DNA from 2 places in the Ligilactobacillus acidipiscis genome. Region 1 is predicted to be linked to the other one. Evidence: predicted binding sites of a transcription regulator. Region 1 holds the regulator's gene; the other holds the start of a gene.

Region 1 (15,565 bases):
GGTTTTTTAACTTCCCCATATGACCAGCTTCTGATCTTATCAGACGAAGCCAAACCGATCTGCATACTATCGAATTTGTTGACATCGATCAAAGGACCGACCTCCCTTTTTTAATGTTGAATTTATTGTTCTTAAGATTTTTGTTCAGTCTCTGAATCTTTACTTTCTTGTGCCTCTTCAGCCTTTTTATCAGCTTGTTCTTTAGCATACTTGTTCAAAGCGTCTACGTTGACGACTTCATCATCATCGTCGTCCATTTCACGTAATTCGATTTCTTGCTTGTCGCTATCGAGCACTTTCATGTCTAAGCCCAGAGCTTGTAATTCCTTAACAAGTACGCGGAATGATTCCGGTACTCCTGGTTGAGGGATCGGTTCACCTTTGACGATGGCTTCATAAGTCCGGACACGTCCGGTGACGTCATCAGACTTGTAGGTCAAGATTTCTTGCAGTGTATAAGCAGCACCGTAAGCTTCCAAAGCCCAAACTTCCATTTCACCGAAACGCTGCCCACCAAACTGTGCTTTACCACCTAATGGTTGTTGCGTAACTAGTGAATATGGTCCAATTGAACGAGCATGGATCTTATCGTCGACCATATGAGCTAACTTCATGTAGTACATAACACCAACGGCGATCCGATTATCAAACGGTTCACCTGTCCGGCCATCGTACAAGATGCTCTTACCATCGTTAGGCAAGCCGGCTTCTTTCAAAGCAGCCCAAATGTCATCGTCAGTTGCACCATCAAAAACAGGTGAAGCAACATGGATACCTAACTTACGGGCAGCCATTCCCAAGTGCAAGTCCAAAACCTGACCAATATTCATCCGGGAAGGAACACCCATTGGCGACAACATAATGTCGATCGGTGTTCCATCAGGCATGAATGGCATATCTTCTTCTGGGATAACAACGGAAACAGTACCCTTGTTACCATGACGTCCGGCCATCTTATCACCAACTTGAAGTTTACGCTTCTGAGCGATATAAACGCGGACCATTTGGTTAACACCAGGCGAGAGTTCATCGCCGTTTTGACGAGTAAAGATCTTGACATCTTGAACGATACCGCCACCACCATGAGGAACATGGAGTGAAGTATCACGAACTTCACGGGCTTTTTCACCGAAGATAGCATGCAGCAAACGTTCTTCAGCTGATAATTCAGTCACACCCTTAGGAGTAACCTTACCAACCAAAATGTCACCGTCTTGCACTTCAGCACCAATGCGGACGATCCCAAATTCATCAAGATCTTTCAAAGCATCTTCACCGACGTTCGGGATCTCACGAGTAATTTCTTCAGGTCCCAGTTTGGTGTCACGTGCTTCAGATTCATGTTCTTCAATATGGATCGAAGTGTAAACATCATCTTTAACTAAGCGTTCACTAATAGCGATCGCATCTTCAAAGTTATAGCCATCCCAAGTCATAAAGGCAATCAATGGGTTTTGTCCCAAAGCTAATTCCCCTTGTTCCATCGAAGGACCATCGGCTAAGACAGAATCTGCCTCGACCTCTTCACCAACATGGACGATCGGAGTTTGGTTATAGTTTTTACCACCATTTGAACGGCGGAATTTCATTAATTTATATTTGTCGAGCGAACCGTCTTCTAGACGAACACGGATCTCTTTAGCATCAACATATTCAACTACCCCATCATGATCGGCGATCAAAGCATCACCAGAATCATGAGCAGCCTTGTATTCAATACCAGTTCCGACTAACGGAGAATGCGGCTGCAGCAACGGCACAGCCTGACGCTGCATGTTGGCACCCATCAAAGCACGGTTAGAGTCATCGTTTTCCAAGAAAGGAATACATGCCGTAGCAACTGCAACAACCTGCTTAGGAGAAACATCCATGTAATCGACCTTATCGATGCTGATTTCCATGTTTTCTTCTTCTTTACGGGCCATAACGATGTCATTGACAAATGAACCATCATCGTTCAACGGAGTGTTAGCCTGAGCAACTACGTATGGATCTTCTTCGTCAGCAGCCAAGTAGTCGATCTTTTGGGTAACTTTATGCGTATCCCAAGATACACGACGGTACGGAGTTTCAACGAAACCATACTTATTAACACGGGCGTACGATGCCAAACTGTTGATCAGTCCAATGTTAGGACCTTCAGGAGTTTCGATCGGGCACATCCGGCCATAGTGAGTATAGTGAACGTCACGAACTTCATATCCGGCACGATCACGAGTCAAACCACCAGGTCCCAAGGCAGATAAACGACGCTTATGCGTTAATTCACCCAATGGGTTAGTCTGGTCCATGAACTGTGACAGCTGTGAACTACCAAAGAATTCTTTGATCGAAGCCACAACTGGACGAATATTGATCAATTGTTGCGGTGTCACTGTGGAAGTATCTTGGATCGACATTCTTTCACGAACAACACGTTCCATCCGGGATAAACCGATCCGGAACTGATTTTGCAATAATTCACCAACAGAACGGATCCGTCGGTTACCCAAGTGATCGATATCATCAGTTGAACCGTAGCCTTCTTGCAAGTTGAAGAAGTAGTTCATGGAAGCGATGATGTCGGCTGGAGTAATATGCTTGTATTTCAAATCAACATTACCATTACCCATAATATTAACGACACGTTCTGGGTCATTTTTCGAATAAACCTTAATGATCTGCAATTTCATTGGTTCTTGAACTACACCATCATCAGAAGGTTGGAAAGTGACCATCTTAAAGTCATCGCGTTTCAAGTAAGGTGCTAATTTGTCCATTACTCGTTTATCGATCGTTTCGTCTTTGTTGACGATGATCTCACCCGTATCAGGGTCAGCCAAGGTTTCAGCAACTACTGAGTTCAGTAAACGAGTCTTCAAGTCTAATTTTTTATTGATCTTATAACGACCAACAGCAGCTAGGTCATAACGTTTAGGATCAAAGAAACGTGCAGTTAACAAACTTCTGGAAGAATCAGCCGTCTTAGGTTCACCAGGACGCAGCCGTTCATAGATATCCTTCAGTGATTCTTCAACTCGAGAATCTTCAGGATTCTTATGCACGTCTTTTTCTAAGGTGAACATTAAACTATCTGTTTCGCCCATCATATCCAAGATCTCACTGTCAGAACCATAACCTAAAGCACGGATCAGTTCAGTCATCGGGATCTTACGTGTCCGGTCGATCCGAACATATGAGATATTCTTAGCGTCTGTTTCATATTCCAACCAAGCACCACGGTTAGGAATGACTGTAGTCCCATAGTTGGTCCGGCCATTCTTATCCAGCTCAGAATTAAAATACACACCAGGGGAACGAACTAATTGTGAAACGATAACACGTTCTGCCCCATTGATAATAAATGTTCCTTCCCTAGTCATTAAAGGAAAATCACCGAAGAACACGTCTTGTGATTTGATTTCATCTGTTTCATGGTTGATCAAACGCAAAGTAACGTGCAGTGGTGCAGAATAGTTAGCATCATGTTCACGTGCCTCATCAACGGTATACTTTGGTTCTAAAAGTTGATAATCGACAAATTCCATGGAAAGCTTACCCTGGAAGTCATCGATCGGCATAATGTCTTCAAACATTTCCCGTAAACCTTCATCTAAGAACCATTTATAGGAATTAGTTTGGATCTCGACCAAGTTAGGCAGATCAAGAACTTCCTTAATGCGGGAATAACTTCTACGCACACGGTTTTTGCCGTATTTTACCAAGTGTCCTGCCAAATTGTTCACCTCTCAAAATATTTCTGTGAATTCAGTATCTGACTAAACTGAAAAGACTAATGTTACATTTTATTTACAAATTCAACTAATGCAAAAAATTTCGTGATTTTAAGCAAAAAAAAGCAAAAACAGATCGTCGCTAAAAATGGACATCACTATTTTTGCTATTTCTCTATCAACCATGGACAATATATCACAGCCGATAGCTAAATTCACAGTTTTTGCAATTGTTAATTATACCAAGTATTTCAACTTTGTCAAGCCTAAATACTCTAAAAGCTGTTGAGATCCAAAGGGTCAATCACCGGAACAAAAGCTATTTGCTTTGGGTGACAGGTTCTTTTGTTTCTTGTTCTTTGACCTTCAAAGAGATCTTGCCCTTTTGAGCACCGATCGTTACAGTTGACCCCGGCGTGATCTTGCCTTCTAGCAAAGACTCACTTAATCGGTCTTCAATTTCACTTTGAACAGCTCTTCTGATTGGACGCGCACCATACTCTGGATCAAATCCTGCCTTAGCAACAACGTCAATGGCTGCTGGTGTGATCTTGAGCTTGATATTTTGCTCCTTGATCCGTTCGATCACGTCATGGGTCATCAACTTGACAATTTCATGCAATTGTTGTTTATCCAAGGAATGGAAAATAACAACCTCGTCGATTCGGTTCAAGAATTCCGGTCTGAAAGATTGTTTCAAACGACCCTTGATCTTATCAGACATTGCCTGATATTCATCAGTAGTGGCCTTGGCACCAAAACCAACTTCCTTTTTATCACGGATATCAGTGGCACCTAAGTTAGATGTCATGATGATGATCGTATTTCTAAAATCGACCTTGCGTCCCTTGGAATCTGTTAAGAAACCATCATCTAAAACTTGCAGCAAGATGTTGAAAACATCAGGGTGAGCTTTTTCAACTTCATCGAGTAAAACAACTGAATACGGCTTATTTCTGACCTTTTCAGAAAGCTGTCCACCCTCATCATAGCCAACATAGCCCGGAGGAGCACCAATCAGACGACTGGTTGAATATTTCTCCATGTATTCACTCATATCGATCCGGACCATATTGTCTTCATCACCAAACATTGCCCCGGCCAACGCCTTAGCCAATTCAGTCTTACCGACACCAGTCGGCCCCAAGAACATAAACGAACCGATCGGACGAGTCGGGTCGCCTAAGCCGCTGCGAGCACGCCTAATGGCCTTAGAAATAGCAGCAATTGCTTCATTTTGACCGATGACACGTTTGTGCAAGATATTTTCCAGATTGACTAACCGATCACTTTCACTCTTAGTTAACTGAGTAACCGGGACACCGGTCCACTCAGAAACAACGTTAGCAACATCTTCCTCGCCAACTTCCTTAGTGTAATGACCGTCTTGTCCTTCTTCTTGTGCCTCTAACTTAGCCAGCTTTTCTTTCCACTTTAATTCCTGTTTACGGTACTTTGCAGCATCCTCGAATTCTTCATCAACTAAAGCTTGTTCTTTAGCGGCCTTGGCATCTTTTAACTTATGCGAGGCCCGAGCTAGTTTTTGTTGGCCGCCAGATGCTGCAATATGAACTCGAGCAGCAGATTCATCCATCAAATCGATGGCTTTATCCGGCAAGAAATGGTTAGTAATATAGCGATCACTCATCTTAACTGCGGCCTGCAAAGCTTCATCAGATAATTTCAACTGGTGATGCTTTTCATACTTCGGACGCAAGCCTTTTAAAATATCAACTGTTTCTTCTGGAGTTGGTTCATCAACAATGATCGTTGCAAATCGTCTCTCCAAAGCAGCGTCTGATTCAACATATTTCTGATATTCATCCAAAGTCGTGGCTCCAATGACTTGCATTTCACCACGAGCTAAGGCAGGTTTCAAGATATTAGAAGCATCGATCGCACCTTCAGCACCGCCGGCACCGATCAAGGTATGCATTTCATCGATAAACAAGATGACATTGCCGTCATGGTAAACTTCATCCAAAATTTTTTTCAGTCGATCTTCAAACTCACCACGATACTTAGTTCCAGCAACTAATGAGCCCATATCGAGCATCATGACCCGTTTGTTGGTAAGCTCTACCGGCACATTATCATTAATGATTTCTTGGGCAAAGCCTTCAGCAATAGCCGTTTTACCAACACCTGGCTCCCCCAGTAAAACTGGGTTATTTTTAGTCCGTCGGCTTAAAATCTGGATCACACGGGTGACCTCTTTTTGTCGGCCGATAACAGGATCGATCTGACCATTTTCAGCCATTTCATTTAGGTTACGAGCCAAACCATCCAAGGTAGGTGTTCCTTCGACCTTGTCTTTTTTCTTCGCATTTCTGCGAACTTGAGTCTGGCTGATCCCCAACTGTCTGAAAACTGTTTGTCTGATCCGCTTAATGTCGATATTTAAGCTATCCAAGATCCGTGATGACAAAATATCGTCATCTTCAAGTAAAGCCAATAAAATATGCTCTGTCCCGATCTTTTCGGAATTTAACAATTCTGCTTGAGCAACGGCACGAGTCAAGATTTTCTTTGCTTTAGGTGAATATGGCAAGTAATTGTCTGGTGCTTGTCTTTTCAAAGTGCCATAACCTGTCAAGCGTTCAATTTCTTCCTTGATATCAGTGGGCGTGATCACGAATTGTGCCAGAACTTTATGGGCGATCCCCTGTTCTTCAGAAACGAGGGCCAGCAACAAGTGTTCCGTACCGATGGCCTGATGCCTAAAGCCATTTGCATTGACTTGTGCGAGTTCTAAAACTCTTTTAGCACTAGGAGTATATGATTCATTCATTTCAAGTCCCCCTTATATAGTCAGGTTTTTTAAAGCAAAAATTCTTTTCTTTAAAAAAGAAGACTTCTTTACTTAAGCTATTTTTTACGATCACAAGATACAAATCAATCTGCACACCTTAAGCGATTTAAAACACTAACTAAGATCCGTGCACGAACCGCGTTTTCCAAACGTTTATCGGCAAAATCTAAAGTCGTCCGATCCATAGTCGCTAATACTAGGTTTGCTTCTTTTTGTGTCAAAAACTTATCCTCGTAAAGACTTTGTATGATCTGCAAAGCTTTACCAGAAGTAATACTTTCTCCGATAAGATCGATCAGTTGGTCCAAAACATCGGTGTCGTCGATCAAATTGACTTTTGCGATCCGAATGTATCCGCCGCCACCGCGTTTACTCTCAACTAAATATCCATTTTGGATCGTAAACCTCGTTTTGATAACATAGTTGATTTGAGAAGGAACAACATCAAATTGCTCCGCGATCTCAGAACGCTTGATCTCTATTTTTTGCGAATCGGCTAAAATACTTTTGAGATACTTCTCAATAATATCGGATATGTTGCGATTTTGCATTTAAACCACATTCCTTATTATCCAACTTTGACTAATATTGACTATTATTATATATGGAAACATGGTCAAATTGCAAAGATAATGCCATATTTGTTTAAATATCTTTCAAATCACGCTGACAAATTGTACTCCTTATAATGATCTGACCGCAAGTATTTTCTTTGAGTTGTTTAAACTACCACTAATCAAAGCGAGTAACCCATGGAAACAAAGCTAACTTATTTTATTATATTTATCTCTAGCGATAGCTGTCATTTCTTTTGACGACGGTCTTTCTTGGGCCGTTTTTTCTTAACCCCACTAACGCTGATGTTTTTATTTTCTTACTCCTAGGACTTATCAAAATACGATCCGCTCAGCGCATAAACCAAGGTACTTTATCTAACATTTTGATGTTTCAGTCCCTTACAGCTATCCATTACATGCCGCAGCTGCAAATCGTTCACTATAAAACATTGATCAGATGCTCTATTATGGCCATAGTTCAAAAAATTGCAACTAAAACGCACAAAATAAGATCCTTGCTCGCTGTTCTCAAAAATTAGGCCACAAAAAAGACAGGCGTCAAAAACGGGTCTAAACTTTTTAGTGTTGATGAGCGTTCATCAGCACTATTTTTGTACAAAAAAGGACATCATTTGTCCTCATATGCTACGATTAAAGCGACAAAACCAAATCAAAGCGAGGTATAAATGATGTCCCAAACTGATTCTATCCTAAATTTACTCAATATCCAAGACCCAAATATCAAAATTTCAGCTTGTACTGATTTTTCACAGGCCGGAGTTCACGAAAAACTGCTTTCAGCTACGCTGACTTACCCCGTCGAACGCTGTGTTAATTGTGGTTCCACGAATATCGTTCAGAATGGGACCCGCCTGACCAAGATGAGACTACCCAGCCTAGGTGAACAACCGCTCCGCATGAACTTGCGCAAACAGCGTTATCTGTGCCGGACTTGCCACCATACTTTTAGCGCGCAGACGCAGCTCGCTCCACCTCGGCACTCGATCACCCGCCAAGCAGTCCACGAAATCGCGACTTTGGCTAAGAACTCACTGCCAGTCAAAACGATCAGCCAGACCGTGGGAATCTCAGCTTCCTCGGTTCAACGGATCTTGTATAAGGATCAGCGAGCTTTAGTAACGCCCAAAGAGCTGCCGACAGCTCTCAGTTTTGACGAATTTCGTTCAACTAAGAACTGCTTTTCTTTTATCTGCATTGACGCAAAAACCCATGATTTGGTCACCTTATTGCCAGATCGTCTCTCGCAGACGATCCGCGAGTATTTCACCAATACTTATACACTTTCTGAGCGTCAAAAAGTTCAACTGGTGACCATGGATCTGAATGCGCAGTATCAGACTTTCGTCCGTAGTCTTTTTCCTAACGCCCTGATCGTCTTTGACCGTTTCCATATTGTTCAGTTAGCGGGTCGGGCACTTGACCATGAACGGCTGCGTGTTTTAAAAGGGATCAACGACCACCACGACCGCAACTATAAAGTTTTAAAAAGCAACTGGCGCTTATTCCACTTAGCTGAAAATCAACTTGAGACCTCCCAGGTTAAATATTATCGGGGATTAAATGAATACACGACTGCCCAAAATGTGGTCGATCTGGGACTCAAGAATTTTCCACAGTTCGCAGAAAACTATCAGACCTATCAAACGATCTTAACCTTTATTCGCAACCGCGATCGGGCTACTTTACAACAATTAGTTATGAACTACCGTCCCAATGGTACTGAAATGGATACCGTCATGAGGACCATTCAAAAGAACTACTTAGGGATCAGGAACGCTTGTCTCTATGACTACTTTAATGGGCCGTTAGAGGGGATCAATCGCAAGATCAAAGAACTTAAACGTAGCTGTTACGGATTCAGTAACTTAAGGCATTTCTTTATCCGCATCAAATTGATCCATGCCTAAGATAAAAAATTTAGGTCAACACTGTGGGAGGCAGGTGCGGGCCCATTTCGCTACGCTTCGGACCCGCACCTGCCTCCCAACCCAAACACTTTAATCTAGCTATGGCAGTAAAAAAAGAACCCTACCATAAAGATAGAATTCTATGGGCCATCAACACTATTTGACAAAGTCCCTCAAAAACGTCTGCCTTCAAAGTTATCGGGAAAACAGGATTCGAACCTGCGACCTCCACGTCCCGAACGTGGCGCTCTACCAAACTGAGCTACTTCCCGTTGAACATATGCAAATAACACAAAAGACAACTTCAATAACAAATTACTCTGTCATAAAGCTATCTTTGATATATTGTAGTGATCGGGAAGACAGGATTCGAACCTGCGACCCCCTGGTCCCAAACCAGGTGCTCTACCAAGCTGAGCTACTTCCCGATAAAAAATGCACCCAGTAGGAGTCGAACCTACAACCTTCTGATTCGTAGTCAGACACTCTATCCAATTGCGCTATGGGTGCATATAAGTCTATTATAATTTAATTCACTGAAAATTCCAGCGAAGCGGAAGACGGGATTCGAACCCGCGACCCCCACCATGGCAAGGTGATGTTCTACCACTGAACTACTTCCGCATATGCCGACTAGACGATTCGAACGCCCGACCCTCTGATTACAAATCAGATGCTCTACCAACTGAGCTAAGTCGGCATTAAAATGGTGCGGGTGAAGGGATTCGAACCCCCACGTTAAAAAACACTAGAACCTAAATCTAGCGCGTCTGCCAATTCCGCCACACCCGCAAAAAAAGCAATGAGTCGTGACAGGCTCGAACTGTCGACCCTCTGATTAAAAGTCAGATGCTCTACCAACTGAGCTAACGACTCAAGAAAAATGGAGGATACAGGGGTCGAACCTATGACCCTCTGCTTGTAAGGCAGACGCTCTCCCAACTGAGCTAATCCTCCAAAAACAAAGCGCGGCAGCTACCTACCCTCACAGGGGGCGATCCCCCAACTACTCTTGGCGTGACGAAGCTTAACTGCTGTGTTCGGCATGGGAACAGGTGTAGCCTTCGTGCTATCGCCACCGCACTTCTGTTTTTTTCTTTGAGAGATCCATTCCCTCAAAACTGACTAACATTCATTTCTTGCTGCTTTTATCTGACCGAGCCCACTCACGCGACTCGTTGGTTAAGTCCTCGACCGATTAGTAATGGTCCGCTCCATGCCTCACGGCACTTCCACTTCCATCCTATCTACCTGATCATCTCTCAGGGGTCTTACTTCCATAAAGGAATGGGAAATCTGATCTTGAGGCGAGTTTCGCACTTAGATGCTTTCAGCGTTTATCTCATCCACACTTAGCTACCCAGCGCTGCCTTGGGCAAGACAACTGGTACACCAGCGGTGTGTCCATCCCGGTCCTCTCGTACTAAGGACAGATCCTCGCAAATTTCCTACGCCCGCGACGGATAGGGACCGAACTGTCTCACGACGTTCTGAACCCAGCTCGCGTACCGCTTTAATGGGCGAACAGCCCAACCCTTGGGACCGACTACAGCCCCAGGATGCGATGAGCCGACATCGAGGTGCCAAACCTCCCCGTCGATGTGGACTCTTGGGGGAGATAAGCCTGTTATCCCCAGGGTAGCTTTTATCCGTTGAGCGATGGCCCTTCCATACGGAACCACCGGATCACTAAGCCCGACTTTCGTCCCTGCTCGACTTGTAAGTCTCACAGTCAAGCTCCCTTCTGCCTTTACACTCTGCGAATGATTTCCAACCATTCTGAGGGAACCTTTGGGCGCCTCCGTTACCTTTTGGGAGGCGACCGCCCCAGTCAAACTGCCTACCAGACACTGTCTCCCGCCGGGATCAACCGGCGCGGGTTAGAGTGTTCATACAACGAGGGTAGTATCCCACCACTGCCTCCAACGAGACTAGCGTCCCGTTTTCTACGGCTCCTACCTATCCTGTACAAGTTGCACGAACACCCAATATCAAGCTACAGTAAAGCTCCATGGGGTCTTTCCGTCCTGTCGCGGGTAACCCGCATCTTCACGGGTATTATAATTTCACCGAGTCTCTCGTTGAGACAGTGCCCAGATCGTTACGCCTTTCGTGCGGGTCGGAACTTACCCGACAAGGAATTTCGCTACCTTAGGACCGTTATAGTTACGGCCGCCGTTTACTGGGGCTTCGATTCTGAGCTTCGCTTGCGCTAACTCATCCTCTTAACCTTCCAGCACCGGGCAGGCGTCAGCCCCTATACGTCATCTTACGATTTTGCAGAAACCTGTGTTTTTGATAAACAGTCGCCTGGGCCTATTCACTGCGGCTGGTCTGTCGACCAGCACCCCTTCTCCCGAAGTTACGGGGTCATTTTGCCGAGTTCCTTAACGAGAGTTCACTCGCTCACCTGAGGATACTCTCCTCGACTACCTGTGTCGGTTTGCGGTACGGGTGATCAGATCCTCGCTAGAAGCTTTTCTCGGCAGTGTGACATGACTTCCTTCGCTACTTAAATTTCGCTCCCCATCACAGCTCATCTACCACCAAAACAAGCCTTTCACTCGTTTTGCGACTCGCTGCTTGGACGTGCAATTCCAGCTGCACGCTCCGTTAGCCTCCTGCGTCCCTCCATTGCTCAAACAGATCTGATCAGTACAGGAATCTCCACCTGTTGTCCATCGCCTACGCCTTGCGGCCTCGGCTTAGGTCCCGACTAACCCTGGGAGGACGAGCCTTCCCCAGGAAACCTTAGTCATACGGTGGGTCAGATTCTCACTGACCTTGCGCTACTCATACCGGCATTCTCACTTCTAAGCGCTCCACCGGTCCTGACGGTCCGGCTTCTTCGCCCTTAGAACGCTCTCCTACCACCCGACCTGACGGTCGGATCCACAATTTCGGTAATGTGTTTAGCCCCGTTACATTTTCGGCGCAGGATCACTCGACTAGTGAGCTATTACGCACTCTTTGAATGGTGGCTGCTTCTGAGCCAACATCCTAGTTGTCTGTGCGATCCCACATCCTTTTCCACTTAACACATATTTAGGGACCTTAATTGGTGGTCTGGGCTGTTTCCCTTTCGACTACGGATCTTATCACTCGCAGTCTGACTCCCGGAACAAGATCAGTGGCATTCGGAGTTTATCTGAATTCAGTAACCCAAGACGGGCCCCTAGTCCAAACAGTGCTCTACCTCCACGATCCTTAACTTCCGAGGCTAGCCCTAAAGCTATTTCGGAGAGAACCAGCTATCTCCAAGTTCGTTTGGAATTTCACCGCTACCCACACCTCATCCCAGCATTTTTCAACATACACGGGTTCGGTCCTCCGGTGCGTTTTACCGCACTTTCAACCTGGACATGGGTAGGTCACTTGGTTTCGGGTCTACGTCAACGTACTCGTGCGCCCTGTTCAGACTCGCTTTCGCTGCGGCTCCGGTCTTTCCACCTTAACCTGGCACGTTAACGTAACTCGCCGGTTCATTCTACAAAAGGCACGCCATCACCCCTTAACGGGCTCTGACTACTTGTAGGCACATGGTTTCAGGAACTGTTTCACTCCCCTCCCGGGGTGCTTTTCACCTTTCCCTCACGGTACTGGTCCACTATCGGTCACTAGGTAGTATTTAGCCTTGGGAGATGGTCCTCCCGGATTCCGACGGAGTTTCACGTGCTCCGCCGTACTCAGGATCCTGGACTGAGGAAAAACTGTTTCGTCTACGGGGCTGTCACCCTTTCTAGCCGGCCTTCCCAGGCCGTTTGACTACAGTTTTTCTTGGTAACTCAAATGTCCAGTCCTACAACCCCAAGAAGCAAGCTTCTTGGTTTGGGCTGTTCCCCGTTCGCTCGCCGCTACTGAGGGAATCGAAATTTCTTTATTTTCCTGCAGGTACTTAGATGTTTCAGTTCCCTGCGTCTGTCTTCCACCGGCCTATGTATTCAGCCGGCGATAATAACTCGTTACAGTCATTGGGTTGCCCCATTCGGAGATCTCCGGGTCATTGCTTACTTACAGCTTCCCGAAGCATATCGCAGTTAGTCACGTCCTTCATCGACTCCTAGTGCCAAGGCATCCACCATGCGCCCTTCCTAACTTAACCTCTCATTTATCAAAGATAAATGGGTCATGAGTTTGCGTTTAATACTTAATAATTGAATTCTTGTTTGAAACTCTTTCAAACGCGGTGTTCTCGGTTTAATAAAATTATTGATCAAGAAATAAATGTTATTCAGTTTTCAAAGAACGGATCCATGATGACTAACGTCATCAATGGAGGTTAGCGGGATCGAACCGCTGACCTCCTGCTTGCAAAGCAGGTGCTCTCCCAGCTGAGCTAAACCCCCATCACAAATGGGCCTAAATGGACTCGAACCATCGACCTCACGCTTATCAGGCGTGCGCTCTAAACCAGCTGAGCTATAGGCCCATAAATTATTGATTTATGGATTGAGAGTAGACCTCTCAAAACCAAACAAAGTTTCATGTAACAAATCGTGTGAGTTTCCGTAATTTTCCTTAGAAAGGAGGTGATCCAGCCGCAGGTTCTCCTACGGCTACCTTGTTACGACTTCACCCCAATCATCTGTCCCACCTTAGACGGCTGGCTCCAAAATGGTTACCGCACCGGCTTTGGGTGTTACAAACTCTCATGGTGTGACGGGCGGTGTGTACAAGGCCCGGGAACGTATTCACCGCGGCATGCTGATCCGCGATTACTAGCGATTCCGACTTCACGTAGGCGAGTTGCAGCCTACGATCCGAACTGAGAACGACTTTCAGAGATTAGCTAAACCTCGCGGTCTCGCGACTCGTTGTATCGTCCATTGTAGCACGTGTGTAGCCCAGGTCATAAGGGGCATGATGACTTGACGTCATCCCCACCTTCCTCCGGTTTGTCACCGGCAGTCTCGCCAGAGTGCCCAACTGAATGCTGGCAACTGACAATAAGGGTTGCGCTCGTTGCGGGACTTAACCCAACATCTCACGACACGAGCTGACGACAGCCATGCACCACCTGTCATTTTGTCCCCGAAGGGAATTCTGATCTCTCAGATGGTCAAAAGATGTCAAGACCTGGTAAGGTTCTTCGCGTTGCTTCGAATTAAACCACATGCTCCACCGCTTGTGCGGGCCCCCGTCAATTCCTTTGAGTTTCAATCTTGCGATCGTACTCCCCAGGCGGAATGCTTAGTGCGTTAGCTGCGGCACCGAAGGGCGGAAACCCTCCAACACCTAGCATTCATCGTTTACAGCGTGGACTACCAGGGTATCTAATCCTGTTCGCTCCCCACGCTTTCGAACCTCAGCGTCAGTTACAGACCAGAGAGCCGCTTTCGCCACTGGTGTTCTTCCATATATCTACGCATTTCACCGCTACACATGGAGTTCCACTCTCCTCTTCTGCACTCAAGTCTTCCAGTTTCCAATGCACTTCTCCGGTTAAGCCGAAGGCTTTCACATCAGACTTAAAAGACCGCCTGCGTTCCCTTTACGCCCAATAAATCCGGACAACGCTTGCCACCTACGTATTACCGCGGCTGCTGGCACGTAGTTAGCCGTGACTTGCTGGTCAGATACCGTCAGCGTCATAGCAGTTACTCTATCACGTGTTCTTCTCTGACAACAGTATTTTACGATCCGAAGACCTTCTTCATACACGCGGCGTTGCTCCATCAGACTTGCGTCCATTGTGGAAGATTCCCTACTGCTGCCTCCCGTAGGAGTTTGGGCCGTGTCTCAGTCCCAATGTGGCCGATCAACCTCTCAGTTCGGCTACGTATCATCACCTTGGTAAGCCGTTACCTTACCAACTAGTTAATACGCCGCGGGCTCATCCAAAAGCGACAGCTGACGCCGTCTTTGCCCGGCCGACCATGCGGTCAGCCGGTTGATGCGGTATTAGCACCTGTTTCCAAGTGTTATCCCCCACTTTTGGGCAGATTGCCCACGTGTTACTCACCCGTTCGCCACTCGCACTTAAAACGCTGAGTGCAAGCACTCATTGTTAAAAGATTGCGTTCGACTTGCATGTATTAGGCACGCCGCCAGCGTTCGTCCTGAGCCAGGATCAAACTCTCATTTTAAAGTTTGTGACTCATAAATTTTACTAGCGAATTGACTTCGCAAATGTTGTTTGCACTTATCGTTAAGATAAGCGACCTCACACATTTGATTTGTCGAAACTTTGTTCAGTTTTCAAAGATCCACTTGATTATTACTTGCTGTGTTGCCGAAATGACAACTTTATTAGTTTACCACGCTGAGCAAAAATGTCAACAATAATTTTAAAAAAATTTAATTGAATATTTGCTGAACGTGAAGAAAAATCAGAAACTTAATAACTAATCAATCAGCATATATAAATATACAAGCTAATTCTTAATACGTCAACTGCCATTTTTTTATTAAAGTTATTCAAAATAACAAAATTTCTTCGATTCACGAACTTAAAACTATAATATTTCAAAAAATATAAAGTTTTAAGTCGAAATAGCCTTGCTTTTTCCTATAATTCGACTTTAAAAAATGCAAAAAATTTTTAAAAATTTACGA
Region 2 (15,565 bases), 970 kb from region 1:
CCTCCTGTTTCATACTGTGCAGGAGGTTTACTTCAAAGTTAGTGTGAAGAAATATATACCAAAGCCAGCGCCAAAGCGAAAAATAACACTCCTAAAACAACTGTAACTCTCTGCATAAAAGCTTCAAAACCACGTGGCTTTTGTTTACTAAATAGGTCTGTTGCTCCGCCGGACAATGCCGAAGCAGCATTATCATTCTTTGCTGGTTGCATCAAAACAGCGATGATGATCAAGACTGAGTCGATCAGCAATAGGGTCAATAATGTATTGTACAAACAAGTTTCCTCCTTACCTATCTAGGTGTAACCTACATCCATTCTAATTTAGCACAAAACAGCCGATAAAACAACCAGAGTATCACTAATATGGCTATATTCAACTGTCATTATAGCAAAAACTTTATTAGGATGTATACAAAAAACCCGTACCTAAACAGTCGGGCCAAATCGATCTGGTCTGTGTTTAAATACGGTTCTATAATATTTGGTACTGATAGAAAAATCTTCTCTCAGTACCAATTTTGTTTTATGATAAAAAAATAGAGATGAAGACACACTTCATCTCAAAGAAACAATCCCTACACTGAAAGGAATGTCCTACATGAAGAATTGTACACTGGATCTATTGGGAATTAAAGACTCACACCTGGAATTTGATCCAAAATATAAGAATAAAGTGATAGCTGCAGGATTTTACCAACATAAAAAAGTCCGCAAGATCCATTTGCGGCAATCTTATCCTTGTGCTTGCCCAGTTTGTGGTCAAAAAATGCGCTACAACGGTTTTAAAACCGTTGAGATGCTCGGTTTGCCTTCGGGTGGGATCACAAATGTTTTTTCGATCCGCAAACAAAAATATCTCTGCCCGGCTTCAGCTGCCTGCCCTAAAACTATTACAAAACTTGCGGAGATCAAGGACGTCAAGGCTAACGACCAAATCTCACAAGCCGTTAAATATCAGGCTATTTCTAAATTAGACCAGAATATCTCACAAAAAGATATTGCCGCTGATTTTGGGATCTCTGGAATGACAGTGATGCGCTTTGCGCAAGAGCTCTCAACTTACTTAAGGCCCAATCATCATTTCTTACCGCAAAATATCGCTTTTGACGACTTTAAAGCGGGCAACTTTTCTAGTAGCGGCATGAGTATCATTGTCATGGACATTGCGACACGCCGCACGTTAGATATCGTGCGTTCTCGGCATAATACATACTTACGAAGTTACTTTTTACAATATGACCGTCAAGCTCGCTGGGCAGTCCAAACGGTCACAGTTGATCTGTACTCGCCTTATCGATCCTTGATCCATGAGATCTTTCCGCAAGCGCTGATCATTGCCGACCGCTTCCATGTCGTAACCCAAGCTTATCGGGCCTTAAACTTAGTTCGGACACAAACCATGAAACAGGCGGGACAGGGTTCGCACAACGCACGTGCTTTGAAACATTATTGGAAATCGTTAACTAAAGACTCGACCAAACTTGATTTTAAAACCTATCGTAAAAGCAGAAACTTTCGTAATATGCAGTTATGTGAACAGGATATTGTGGAGCGTTTATTAAACATGTCCTCCGCTTTGCGACAAGCTTACGTTTATTATCAAACACTTTTACAAGCTGTCCATCAGCGAGATCCAAGGCTCTTAGAAAGTCTAACACGTTCAGCTGCAGGCATGCCTGAGCCCATCAAAAAAACTAATCGTACCTTGCGTAAACATCTACAAGAAATCAAGAACAGCTTTCAGACGACCTTTTCTAATGGACCCGTGGAAGGAACAAACAACAAGATCAAAGCCATTAAAAAGACTGCTTACGGTTTCCGGAACTTTGAAAACTTCCGTTTACGTCTTCTCATCGAATTAAAGAATAGTTATGTCAGTTTGAATTTTCATAGTCACAATCGGGTAGGAGATAGTTCACACTATCGACCTCCCACACCACCGTACGTACGGAACCGTATACGGCGGTTCAACAACTTAAGCTTTTGCTTGAATAGACTGGTACAGTTTGGACAGATTTATTAGCCCACGCTGTGCCAGTCTTTTATTAGTTATGGTCATCAACAGTGTTTTACTGTGCGCGTTGCGCCAGTATCCCTTACGAGTATTGACGTAGATTTTCGCCTGTTTGGGTGTCAAGCCTAGTTTAATCAATGCTTTATAACGGGTTCCGATATTCTTCCACTGTTTCCAGATATACTGGCGGATGCGCGAGCGCAACCATTTGTCTAGTTGTTGGAGAAAGGTTTTCATCTTCCCAATGGAATAATATTGGATCCAGCCCTGCATTTTCTGCTTAATTTCATGCAGAATCCTATCAAGGCTGACGCCTCGGCTTCTCTTGGTGATTCTTGTCAATTCCTGTTTAATTCTCTGTTTAGGTTTTTGATGAGGACGCGGGTAGGCGCTATTGCGTCCCACACCCAGCGAAAAACCTAGAAACTTCAGTCTTAGTGGAGAACCGACTTGCGTCTTTTCTGCATTCACTTCAACTTTGAGTTCCTTTTCTAAAAACTGGGTGATGCTTTTGAGAACCCGTTCACCCGCACGCTTACTTTTAACATAGATATTACAGTCATCCGCATAGCGTACAAATTTATGTCCTCTTTTGGTCAATTCTTTGTCCAGCTCGTTCAGATAAATATTTGCTAGTAATGGTGAAATATTGCCACCTTGCGGTGTACCTTTAGCGGACTTCTCGAAAAATCGACCATTCATAACACCACTCGTCAAGAACTTACGAATCAAATGCAAGACCCATGGCTCACTAATGTAATTTTCAACAAATTTAATTAGTAAATCATGGTTCACATTGTCAAAATAGGACTTTAAATCAAGGTCGACCACGTAGTGATAACCCTGATTATAATAAGCAACCACCTTTTTCACAGCACTTTGTGCACTGCGGTGTGGTCGAAAACCATAACTATTATCTGAGAATACTTTTTCAAAAATAGGAGACAGTTGCTGTTGTAACGCCTGTTGAACCACACGGTCAACGACCGTTGGGATTCCTAACTGACGTTTCGAACCATCTGGCTTAGGAATCTCAACTCGTTTGACAGGTTGGGGTTCATAGCTTTCGGTTCGCAAGGCCTCGATTAGTTTTACGTTATTCTCTTTCAAGTATGGGCCAAGTTCCTCAACGGACATGTCGTCAATTCCTCCAGCCCCTTTATTACGCTTGACATGGACAAAGGCCCGATTTAAATTATTCCGGTCTAAGACCTTCTCACGTAATAAGCCATTTTGAGTTCTCTTTTCACCAGAAACAACGCTACGCGCTCCTGTTTGCTCTGACCCTTCCAGGGTTACCCTCCGCAGGTAGTCAGCTTTATTTTCTGTTTTCTGCGATTGTCGTATTGTTTCCACCTCCAGGATGAATCAAAATTATTGTTGTTCAGCCCTTCACCATTACTGGCTACTATGGCCTCGGCTGACTTCTGTCATGGACAACTCAACATTACTATTGAGCCTGTTCCTGCCAGAAATAACTTCCAGCTTGAGAGAACTACCATGACAGACCTCCCCGGGTAAGAGCAGTAGCTTTCGCATCAAACCGTTGGCTTTACTGTGACGGTTTCGAGTGGTCAGGGACTTCGATTTGTTAAGCAATCTCATCCCACCGTTTCCAGCCTTTTAGCCACTTCTTGTTCATCGATTCGATGTTTCGTCTAGGACTTCCTTCAGATTCTACCTCACGATAGACACCCTTGTCTTCGACTCGTGATACCGGCCACTACGGCTCACAGCGGACTTACACCGCCTAGTTACTGCCCATGCCGGGCGCACGTAAAAAAAGAACCCTACCATAAAGATAGAGTTCTATGGACCATCAACACTATTTGACAAAGTCCCTAAAAAAGCTGCTCATTCCATTCAGGAACAAGCAGCTTGACCAAGTAGACCAATTGCTTATTATTTTTAATAATTCATTTCATCAGTACCACTTGATAAAGAACCTTAAATACGAGCTTTTTCAGGATCTACTGCTTATTTGTTGAAGTTAACTAATTGCAAGTATGATTCAGGAACTAATGAAGCACCACCGACTAAACCGCCATCGATATCTTCTTTAGACATTAATTCTTTAACGTTAGCAGGTTTAACTGAGCCACCGTACTGAATGCGAACTTTATCAGCAACTGTTTGATCATACAATTTAGCAACTGTTTGCCGAACGATCGCGCAAACTTCTTCAGCTTGGTCGGAACTAGCTGTTTTGCCAGTACCAATAGCCCAGATTGGTTCATAAGCAATAACAAGAGAAGAAACTTGGTCAGCTGTCAAATCTTTCAAAGCAGCTGTAACTTGTCCTTCGACCCATTCTTGATATTTACCAGCTTCACGAGTTTCAAGAGTCTCACCACAGCAAATGATAGGTGTGAGACCATTTCTGAAGATCGCATGAGCTTTTTTGTTGATGTCTTCATCTGTTTCATGGAAATATTCACGACGCTCTGAGTGGCCGATGATCACATAGTCAACGCCCATTTCAGCCAAAACTTTTGGTGAAGTTTCACCAGTAAAGGCACCTTCGTCTTCAAAATAACTGTTTTCAGCAGCCACTTTAAGACTTGAACCCTTAGCATTTTCAAGCAATGCAGGCAAGTCAACAGCCGGTGCGCCGATCACAGCTTCAACGCTGCCGTCAGTAGGCAGTTGATCCTTAACAGCTTTAACGAATTCAGCAGTTTGTTCTGGATTCATGTTTAATTTCCAGTTACCTGCGATAATTGGTGTACGCATAAAATATACCTCTCCTTCAAAAAAATAATTGCGGGCAAAACCAATACTCGCAATTATAATAAATTTTTTATTTTCCTAGATTATTTGTTGGAAACTGCAGCAATACCAGGTAATTCTTTACCTTCAAGATATTCAAGTGATGCACCGCCACCAGTAGAAATATGAGTAAGCTTGTCGCCTACACCAAGTTCCTTAACAGCAGCAGTCGAATCGCCACCACCAACGATAGTAGATGCGTCAGTTAAAGTACCTAAGAATTTACCTACTTCAAGAGTACCTTTAGCAAAGTTGCTCATTTCGAATACACCCATTGGGCCATTCCAAACAACTGTCTTAGCATCTTTCAAAGTATCCTTGAACAATTCGATTGACTTAGGACCGATATCTAAAGCCATTTCACCATCAGGAATGTCTCCTTCTACAACTTCACTAGGAGCGTCATTCTTAAATTCAGGTGCAACAACATTATCAACTGGTAATACTAACTTGTCGCCAGCTTTTTCAATAATTTGCTTAGCAAGATCGATCTTATCTTCTTCAACAAGAGAATTACCGATCTTGATACCTTTAGCAGCATAGAATGTATAAGTCATCCCACCACCGATAACAACTTTGTCAGCTTTTGATAACAAATGATCGATGACACCGATCTTATCTGAAACTTTAGCACCACCCAGGATAGCAACAAATGGATGTTTAGGATCATCCACAGCATTACCCAAGAACTTGATTTCTTTTTCTAACAAGAAACCAGCAGCGACTTGGTCCATGTTACTTGCAATACCAACGTTAGAAGCATGTGAACGGTGAGCAGTACCGAAAGCATCGTTGACATAAACGTCACCAAGTGATGCCCAGTATTTACCAAGTTCAGGATCGTTACCTGATTCTTTTTTGCCGTCTAAATCTTCGAAACGAGTATTTTCAACTAACAAAACATCGCCATCAGATAATTTGTCGATTGCTTCTTCTAATTGAGGTCCACGTGTTACAGGAACGAAAGTAACTGGTTTGTCGAGTAATTCAGCCAAATGCTGTGCAACTGGACGAAGAGTTAATTCTTTCTTGTCTTCTTCCTTCTTAACACGGCCAAGGTGTGAGAACAAGATAGCCTTTCCGCCATTTTCAGTAACATATTTAATGGTTGGAAGTGCAGCTACCATTCGGTTATCATCACCGATTTTGCTGTCTTTCAAAGGGACATTAAAGTCAACACGGATCAAGACTTTTTTTCCTTTAAGATCTTTCAGATCTGAAACTGTTAATTTAGCCATTGAAAACCCTCCATTGATTTTTCTCGGAAACAAGAGTCGCACTGATACTTAAAAAGCTAGCCCTAGTTCCCGTGCTTATTTCAAAGAAAAAGCGGAAGGAGTTTTGCCTCCCCCGCCTTAATTAGCGCCACACAGGCGTAATATTCAATTTAAAATCGAATATTAAAGCATGCTAGCAAATTTTTCAAGTGTACGGATCATTTGAGCTGTAAAGCCAGATTCGTTGTCATACCAAGCAACTGTCTTAACAACTTGGCCTTCACCATCACCAACAACTTGTGTTTGTGTTGGGTCAAAGACTGAACCAAATGTTGTACCGATGATATCTGAAGAAACGATGCCGTCAGCATTGTAACCAAATGATTCGTTACCATCAGTAACTTTCTTAACTGCTTCGTTAACTTCGTCAGCTGTTACAACTTTGTCCAAAGTTGTTACTAATTCTGTCAATGAACCTGTGATAACTGGAACACGTTGTGCATGTCCATCCAATTTACCGTTCAATTCAGGAACAACCAAGCCAAGAGCCTTAGCAGCACCAGTTGAATGAGGAATTGTGTTTTGAGCAGCAGCACGAGCGTTACGAACGTTGCCCTTCTTGTCAGGACCATCTTGTAATAACTGTGTAGCTGTGTAAGCATGAACAGTTGTCATTGTACCTGCTTTGATACCAAATGCATCGTTAACAGCCTTTGCAAGAGGTGCCAAGCAGTTTGTTGTACATGAAGCAGCTGAAACGATCTTGTCGTCTGCTGACATTGTGTCATCATTAACGCCATAAACGATTGTCTTCATGTCGCCAGCTGGTGCAGAAACAAGAACACGTTTTGCGCCTGCATCCAAATGAGCAGTTGCTTTTTCTGTAGAAGTATAGAAACCTGTTGATTCAAGTACTAATTCTACGCCGTCATTCTTAACCCAAGGAATGTTGTGTGCATCTGCTTCAGCATATACAGGGATAGTCTTGCCATTAACAACAAGTGCGTTGTCTGTTGCGGAAACTTCAGCGTCAAATTGACCATGAGCTGTATCGTACTTCAACAAATGAGCGAGCATTGCAGGTGAAGTTAAATCATTAATTGCAACAACTTCCAAGTCCTTTGATGTTGCAGCAATACGACGGAATGCCAAACGGCCGATACGGCCAAAGCCATTAATACCTACTTTAGTAGTCATACTAAAATTTTCCTCCTTTAGGAAATAAAAAATTTATTTTAAAAAGTAATGCGGCTAAACACTACCCTTTTAAAATCATGTTAGCAGCTCCTTGGTCAGTAATCAAATATGTCTGACTGGGAGCAAGTTTCATATATGCTGCGATCGCATGACCTTTAGATGATCCGCCGGCCACGGCAACAACACATTTCATCGAAGCGAGATCCTCTAGTTGCAATCCAATTCGGGAAAGCTTTTGGACCACTTCTCCTTTTTCATTGAAGAAATAACCAAATGCTTCACCGACAGCACCTTTCTGTTTAAGTGAATCAATGGCAGTTTGCGACATCGAACGTCTCTTTGCCATCGGAATCGCCTCACCGATGCTATGGATCACCGCATTACTCTGCCTGATCATCTCGATCACTTCTCGAACGGCAGGTTCGCGCAATAACGGCTCATAAGTTTTCTCGCTAACATGTTCAGGAACATAAAGTGCTCTATGTTGGCCCTTGGTTCTTTCGGCCATCTGAGCAGAAATATTGTTAGCCTGAACATCCACTCTTTCTCCGATCCCGCCACGAGCAGGAACGAACATCAAATCGCGCCCGGTTGTTAGTTCTGAGTCCAGCGACTGTGCAACGGCGGCCATTGTTGTGCCGCCCATCACAGCGATTATATTGTGCCCTTGTGGTAACAAAGCCTGCAAAATCTCATTAACAGTCTGCCCCATCGAACACGTCACTGCTTCATCCTCATCACTATCGCCAAAGACCACCAAACAACGAATACCGCCAAATAAGGCAGTTAACTCTTTCTCAGTTGCTTGTAGTGTCAGCATCTGATCCATAAATTCACCCAGACTACGAACGACCAGTGCACCATTTTCGGTAAGAGTCATCCCTGATTTGCTTGAATCGATCAGGCCCTGCTCTTTCAAAAAATCAGTTTCGGTACGAAGGGCTCGCTCACTTAACTTGAGTTGAGCAGCTAAAGTCCTTCGTCCTACTGGCCGATCTGTCTTAATTTTTTTTAAGATCAAAAACCGGCGACTTAAGACATCGATCATATCGGGAACGACAGTTTGAATCCACTCGAGTTCACGGTTCATCGGTCGTCTCTCCCCTGGGACTGATAATGTCCAACAATCTATTTAAATAAGAATCACAATTAAACTGAAAATCCAGCAAACTGTTTCCTTATTTACAAGTGAATTATAACAACAATATAAAGGTATTGCAAGTTTTGTGAAGCAATTTTTTCAAACTCTTCTCGTTCATTTTCATGAAATTATTGCTTTTATACTCAATTGCAGCAACCATATCAACGATATTTGTGAAAATACGAATTATTATTGTGAAAAGGTGAAGACAACTATGAAATTTGTGAACTTTTATTTTTCACTAATATTTTTTTCTTTTAGAAGAGCTGGGAATATTTAACTGTTCACGATATTTTGCAACTGTTCTGCGGGACAATTCTAGTCCCTCTTTTGCCAAAAGTTGACTAATTTTTTGATCCGATAGTGGTTTAAGCTTATTTTCGGCCATTATTGCGGCCTTTATCCGTGCTTTGACATCACTTGCAGTCAAAACTGCCCCTTCTGTACTATAATTTACAGCTTGTGTGAAGAAATACTTTAATTCATATACACCATGTTTCGTTTGCAGATACTTACCATTTACAGTCCGACTGATCGTCGATTCATGCAACTGTAAAGAATTCGCCACATCCCGTAACAACAAAGGTACCAACGCTTGCTTAGGGTCTAGTAAAAAATTTTTTTGCCGTTTAATTATCTCACGACCTCCCCGCAAAAGAGTCGAGCCTCTTTGCTCAATATCGCGATAGATCTCTGCAAATTCTTTTTTCTTATCTTCAGCGTATTTTTTAACTTGCGGATCGTTAGTCTTTAGCATCTCATTAAAATAATTTTCCCTAAAAACGACTTTCGGCAAGGTCTGTTTAGTAGCCTTAACATCTAACTTGTCATCAGCAGCTTCTTTTAAAACGAGATCTGGTTGGATATACCCGATCTCATCTTGGCTATACTCTGAACCGGGAGTAGGAGAAAGTGTTTGGACATAATCTAAAATATCTTGTACTTGAGTCAAAGTGATCTCATATTTTTGTGTCAGTGCTTTCCAATGACGATCAATAAAATCTGAAAAATCATTTTGCAAAATTTCTTCGGTATGTTTTGGAGCAAAATCGTCGTTTCTAGTTTGCAAGATCAAACATTCTTGTAAGTTTCTGGCCCCTACACCCGGCGGATCTAAATTTTGCAAAAGCGTCAATGCATCGATCAGCATCACCTTATCGATCAATTCACTTTTTACCAAAGTCTCTAGATCCAAGTCTAAATATCCATTTGAATCTAAATGATTTACTAAAAAAATGACCCACCCCCGCAGAGGAGTTTTTCTCATGGTCAAATGCACTTGATCTAGCAGATAGTCAAAAAGCGAGCGGCTTTGTTTAGAAGTTGCGAATTCAGTCCAATCCGTTTCATTGTTGGCCGCCTTAGAAACGCTGACGACATTTGAACTAGCATTTGAATTTCGCGGATTGATCACCATAAATGGGTTTTCCAGTTCCTGTTGTTTCAAAAAATTCTGGAGCTCATCCGAGCTAAACTTTAGCATCCTGATTGACTGCTGCATTCTTTGAGTCATTGCCAGTTTTTGAATTTGATTTTGTTGTTGACCAAGTCCTTGTTGCAGTGTCATGCTGACTTCCCCTTTTAAAATTCAATAAGTGGTTTTCAATAAATTTATCTTGTAATTTAATAACATTTAAGTTACTATATATAAGTACGCGCCGGTAGTGTAATGGATCGCACACAAGATTCCGGTTCTTGTAATCAGGGTTCGACTCCCTGCTGGCGCATGGATACTTGACCTAATGTAGCATACGGTTTAAAGCCTTTGATTTCAAAGGCTTTTTTCTTTGCTTACATTTGACTTTTGCCAAGCCAATAGTCAACTTATCGTCCTTTCTTCATCCATCATTATACATTATATATCCAATTAATATCCACTAACGAAAGCGATAAGAAATTAAAATCCTGCACTAAACAAAAAATAATGCTTCAAGTTTGACCTTTTTTGACCTATAGGGTAAACTATAAATCAAAGTCATGAAAAAAGAATTTCATGCAATCAATTAACGAGCAGGAGGTATTTATTACTATGAATTTAGTACCCACAGTTATTGAACAGTCTCCACAAGGAGAACGTGCTTATGATATCTATTCTCGTCTCTTAAAGGATAGGATCATTATGGTTTCTGGTGAAGTCACAGATGACATGGCAAATGCCGTGATCGCGCAGTTGCTTTTCTTAGATGCACAGGACTCTGAAAAAGACATCTATATGTACATCAACTCACCTGGTGGCTCTGTTTCAGCTGGATTGGCCATTTATGACACGATGAATTTCGTAAATTCCGATGTTCAGACTATCGTCTTGGGCATAGCTGCTTCAATGGCATCTATCTTGTCTACGGCAGGTGCTGATGGCAAGCGTTTTGCTCTACCAAACTCTGAAATATTGATCCATCAGCCATTAGGCGGTGCTCAGGGTCAATCAACTGAAATTCAGATCGCTGCTGAGCATATCTCGAAGACACGTAACTTGATCAACAAGATCTTAGCCGAACGCACAGGCCAAGACATCGAAACGATCAACCGCGATACCGAACGTGATAACTTTATGACCGCTGAAGAAGCCGTTAAATATGGTTTGATCGATGGTATTATGAAGAACAAGAAGAAAGCCGAATAAGCTTTAATTTCTAATAACAAAGAACTGTAACTCTACATTGTGAGCTATGGTTCTTTTTTTGGCTTAAAACATAAAAAAGAGCCCTACCTAAAAGATAGAGTTCTCATGGACTACCGAACATTATTTGAAAAAATACCTTTTTGATCAAGCATTTTAATCAGCAAATGTTCCGGTCTTGATTTTATTAGCATATTCATTTATTTTACGTAGACGGTGATTTACACCTGATTTAGAAATCGGACCGCCTTCCACTAGGTCACCCAATTCTTTCAAACTAACTTCCGGATGGGCAACCCGAGAAATAGCAACTTGTTGCAATTTAACCGGCAACTTGTTTAAACCAACAACATCATCGATCAGCTTAATATTTTCGATCTGCTTAGTGGCTGCGTCAGCAACTTTGTTCATATTAGCATTTTCGCAATTCACGATCCGGTTGACCGAATTACGCATATCACGCATAATGCGAATATCCTCAAACTTTAGCATTGAACTTGTTGCCCCGATCAAAGACAAAAAGTCAGCAATCTTTTCTCCCTCTTTTAAATAAGTGATATAGCCGCTACGCCGTTCAGTTTTGCGTGCATTCAAATGATAGTGATTCATCATTTCGCAAATAGAATCATTATGTTCCTCATAGAGTGAATAAATTTCCAAGTGGTAACGACTCGTTTCGGGATTATTCACGGAACCTGTTGCTAAAAAGGCACCGCGTAAATAAGAACGGACAGGGCCATCCGTAGTCAAGAAATCATTGTTCACAGTTTGTTTGATCTGCAAGCCATCAATTATATTCAAGTCATGTAAAACCTCGCTGCTGCCGGAGCGCAGACGAACAATGTATAAATTATTTTTCTTTAACTTCATTTTACGTCTAACGATCAATTCACTCTTGATACCATAAAATTTTTCTAACAACCAATAGATCCTCCGTGCAGTTGCAGGATTTTCGGTTTGAATACTCAACACAAATTGATGATCGATCAAACTTAACGCACCGTTCATACGGATCAATGCCGTCAATTCAGCCTTACCATTTTTAAGATGATTGACCTCTAAAGTAGTCAACTCTTTTTTTACATCACTAGCATAAGACAATACTCCGACCTCCCTTCATTAAAGTGAATAAACTGACTAACAGATTTACCTTAGTTATATCTATCAACGACCCAGGAATTTGGACGACCTGTCAGTCGTATCAGCTCTTCAACGACTTTTTTTCCATTATGAAAAACGCCATGATCTCTGAGTTTCAAAAAATTATCTGAGATCACACGACAATTTTGCTCGCGCAAGCCGGCAAAGTCATATTTGACCTGGTCTAAGATCTCATTATATTTTTGATAATCCATATAATCTTGCGGGACTTCTTCAGTATTTACCAGTACAGTATCCACGAAGTTATCACCCAAATGATTATTTAAAACGCGGACATGATCAGCATCCGTAAACTTCTCAGTTTCACCCTTTTGCGTCATAATATTGCAGATATAGACAACTTCCGCTTGAGTTTCACAAACAGCACGACCAACATTTTCGATCATTAAATTGGGTAAGATACTCGTGAATAAACTACCTGGACCTAATACGATCTGATCTGCCTCCATAATGGCTTTGATCACTTCAGGGCGAGCTTCAGGTTTAGAGCCGTCATTGCTCGTGACCCAGACTTTTTTTATATTTTTCTCAGCAGCAGTGATCTCGGCTTCTCCAGACAAACAAGTGCCATCGCTGAACTCAGCATTCAAAGCCAAGGGAACGCTGGCTGCCGGATAGACCTTGCCGTCGATACGCATCATCTGTGACAGCTTTTGCACGGCGGAAAATATGTCATCACCATTCATCTCTGATAATGCCGCAATAATCAAATTTCCGATCGCATGCCCCGAAAAAAACTGATCTTTGGTATCAAAACGATATTGAAAAATATCTTTATAAATCTGAGGGATATCAGACAAAGCTACTAGAACATTTCTAATATCTCCAGGTGGGACAACATTGATATAATCCCTGATCACGCCAGATGACCCGCCATCATCAGCCACAGTTACCACCGCAGTAATATCAGCATTTTTCTTACGCAGTCCATGTAATACGACCGGCAAGCCAGTTCCTCCCCCGATCACTACTATTTTAGGGCGCTGACCATTTCTATTACAATTACTCATGACCGGTTAACAGTCTCCTTCCGCTTGTTCATGTCGCGGTGTGAGATCCGCACCGGATATTTTTTCTTTAACCGTTTGCCGATCAAGTTAGTCAGTGCCACTGACCGATGTTGACCGCCTGTACAGCCTATCGCGATAACTACACTTGATTTGCCTTCTTTAACATAACCTGGAAGGATCGATTCAAGTAAGTGCGCAAATTGTTCGTAAAAACTTTGGGCACCGATTGAATTCATGACATAATCCTCAACAGGTTTATCCAAGCCCGTTTTACCCTTTAGTTCTGGTACATAATAAGGATTAGGCAGGAAGCGAACATCCATAACGATATCGGCATCGATCGGCAAACCATATTTAAAGCCGAATGACAAAACTTCAATATGAAAAGGAGTTTCCTTGCCGCTTTCAAACGTATGGAATATTTCTTCACGCAACTGTCGCGGAGACAATTTAGTTGTATCAATCACCAGCTGCGCCTGCGTTTTGATTTCAGCCAGTAGTTCCCTTTCCTTAGCAATCCCATCTAACAACCGACCTTCACGAGCTAAAGGATGTGCTCGTCTGGTTTCTTTATACCGAGAAACCAGTTCTTCATTAGATGCATCAAGAAAAACAATTTTTACATTGACAGCTCTTTGATCCTCAATATTATGCAATATCTCAATGATCTGATCATAAAATGAACGCGAACGTAAATCGATCCCCAAAGCAACTTTTTGAATTTTACCAGTATCTTGCAGCAACTCATAAAACTTTGGAATCAATGTCGGTGGCATATTGTCAATGCAAAAATAACCTAAATCTTCAAAACTTTGCATTGCAACTGTCTTACCAGCACCACTCATCCCTGTTAAAATTACTAGTTCAAATTGTTCACTCATTATCGATCCTCCAATTTCAAACATTCTTTCCTAGAATACCACAACAATCCGGGCGTGTCATTAAATATAATCACTTCTTAAACTATTATTTCTTTGTATTTCGCCCGGCAACACAAATTGCATGATAAAATTAAGCCTCTATACCGAAAATATTGAATTTGATTTGATTTCCCGTCGGGGTTGCAGCCAATCCTCCTAGCCCAGTTTCACGAAGTTCTCGCGGCATTCTTTCACCAACATCTTTCATTGCCATGATAACTTCATCAGCTGGGATCGTGTTAGTCAATCCTGCTAAAGCCATATCAGCGGCAGCCAAAGCATTGACTGCACCAACAACATTTCGATCCACACATGGTACTTCAACCAAACCTGCAACCGGATCACAAACCAAACCCAACAAATTACTTAACGAAAATGCAAAAGCCTCCGCAGACTGTTGCGGTGTCCCACCACTAACTTCAACTGCAGCAGCGGCAGCCATTGCAGAAGCACTGCCGACTTCAGCCTGACAGCCGCCTGTCGCGCCAGCGATCGTGGCATGATTAGCCACGATCAAGCCAAAACCGCTAGCACACAATAAAAAGTCGATTTCATTCCTCCGACTTAAATTCAACTTTTTTTCTAATGCAAACAAAACACCCGGCAAAGTTCCAGAAGATCCCGCTGTTGGAGCAGCACAAACAACTCCCATAGCGGCATTGACCTCATTTGTGGCGATCGCATTTTCCATCGCCGTCAAGACTATGTCGCCAGAAAGAGTTTTCCCTCGTTGATGATACTTGGCCAATTTTGCCGCCTGGTGTCCAGTCAAACCCGTTTTTGACGCAACACCGTTTCCAGTCAAGCCTTTACTTGCTGCCAAGCTCATTGCTGTCAACTGTTCGCTCATTTGCTTTATGATCTCTTCGGCCGTTTTACCAGAATATGTACTTTCTTGTTCGAGCATCAGCTTTGCGATGGTTACACCGCGTTGTTGAGCAGTTTGCACTATTTCAGCAATACTTTGATACATTTTTTTCTCCTTACTCATAAACAAATTAAATTGTCACAATATTTTTGAATTTTTCTTTCGAGATCATTAACTGGCATTTCTTTTAAATTAAGGGCATATAAATTTTCCCATTCCGCAAAATGACAAAAGTTTTGTGCAGTGACGATCGATCCCATATCAGATAACTTTTCTAAGATCTTGACTAGTGATCGAGGAGAACACTTAAACAAGATGACTGGAAGTGAACCAGGCAATTCAATGTTATATCCATCAAGTTCGATCTGCTTGACCTCGATTTTTCCTCCCCCAATAGAACAACCACAAAGAAAAATCTTGTTTTTGCCGTCACTCAATGTAATTGCAGCCGTGTTCGGGTGGCCGATCGGACTTGGTTCACTTAATTCATTGATCTGCAAAGAGATGGCTTGTGCTTTGATTATTTCTAGGGAGTTCGCAAGTGCCGGATTATCTGCATCCATTCCAAGGATCCCTCCCACTATTGCAAGATCAGTTCCGTGGCCGACATGTGTTTTGGCAAAAGATTCATAGTAATCAATTCTTA

The links. The regulator CtsR, encoded in region 1, represses protease genes until heat stress. The targets are predictions, from matches to a motif close to TTGGTCAAAAAAGGTCAAANA.
Region 2: the regulator CtsR is predicted to act here: its motif matches at 10,273-10,293, upstream of BQ5903_RS04200 (ATP-dependent Clp protease proteolytic subunit).

The regions. Positions count from the first base shown of each region.
Region 1 is NZ_LT630287.1:1,907,277-1,922,841, forward strand. It holds gene rpoC (DNA-directed RNA polymerase subunit beta') at 1-92, opposite strand, end outside; gene rpoB (DNA-directed RNA polymerase subunit beta) at 132-3,725, opposite strand; gene BQ5903_RS08925 (ATP-dependent Clp protease ATP-binding subunit) at 4,033-6,504, opposite strand; gene BQ5903_RS08930 (CtsR family transcriptional regulator) at 6,609-7,076, opposite strand; gene BQ5903_RS08935 (ISL3 family transposase) at 7,769-9,010, shown strand; tRNA gene BQ5903_RS08940 (tRNA-Pro) at 9,209-9,282, opposite strand; tRNA gene BQ5903_RS08945 (tRNA-Pro) at 9,365-9,438, opposite strand; tRNA gene BQ5903_RS08950 (tRNA-Arg) at 9,447-9,520, opposite strand; tRNA gene BQ5903_RS08955 (tRNA-Gly) at 9,563-9,634, opposite strand; tRNA gene BQ5903_RS08960 (tRNA-Thr) at 9,638-9,710, opposite strand; tRNA gene BQ5903_RS08965 (tRNA-Leu) at 9,718-9,802, opposite strand; tRNA gene BQ5903_RS08970 (tRNA-Lys) at 9,814-9,886, opposite strand; tRNA gene BQ5903_RS08975 (tRNA-Val) at 9,895-9,967, opposite strand; rRNA gene rrf (5S ribosomal RNA) at 9,977-10,093, opposite strand; rRNA gene BQ5903_RS08985 (23S ribosomal RNA) at 10,189-13,112, opposite strand; tRNA gene BQ5903_RS08990 (tRNA-Ala) at 13,284-13,356, opposite strand; tRNA gene BQ5903_RS08995 (tRNA-Ile) at 13,365-13,439, opposite strand; rRNA gene BQ5903_RS09000 (16S ribosomal RNA) at 13,533-15,096, opposite strand.
Region 2 is NZ_LT630287.1:933,661-949,225, reverse strand. It holds gene secG (preprotein translocase subunit SecG) at 39-275, opposite strand; partial or broken gene BQ5903_RS04240 (ISL3 family transposase) at 601-1,899, shown strand; gene ltrA (group II intron reverse transcriptase/maturase) at 1,978-3,363, opposite strand; gene tpiA (triose-phosphate isomerase) at 3,994-4,749, opposite strand; gene BQ5903_RS04225 (phosphoglycerate kinase) at 4,830-6,023, opposite strand; gene gap (type I glyceraldehyde-3-phosphate dehydrogenase) at 6,186-7,199, opposite strand; gene BQ5903_RS04215 (sugar-binding transcriptional regulator) at 7,261-8,289, opposite strand; gene rpoN (RNA polymerase factor sigma-54) at 8,582-9,907, opposite strand; tRNA gene BQ5903_RS04205 (tRNA-Arg) at 9,996-10,067, shown strand; gene BQ5903_RS04200 (ATP-dependent Clp protease proteolytic subunit) at 10,370-10,963, shown strand; gene whiA (DNA-binding protein WhiA) at 11,117-12,061, opposite strand; gene BQ5903_RS04190 (gluconeogenesis factor YvcK family protein) at 12,112-13,131, opposite strand; gene rapZ (RNase adapter RapZ) at 13,128-14,012, opposite strand; gene sdaAA (L-serine ammonia-lyase, iron-sulfur-dependent, subunit alpha) at 14,143-15,024, opposite strand; gene BQ5903_RS04175 (serine dehydratase beta chain) at 15,039-15,565, opposite strand, start outside.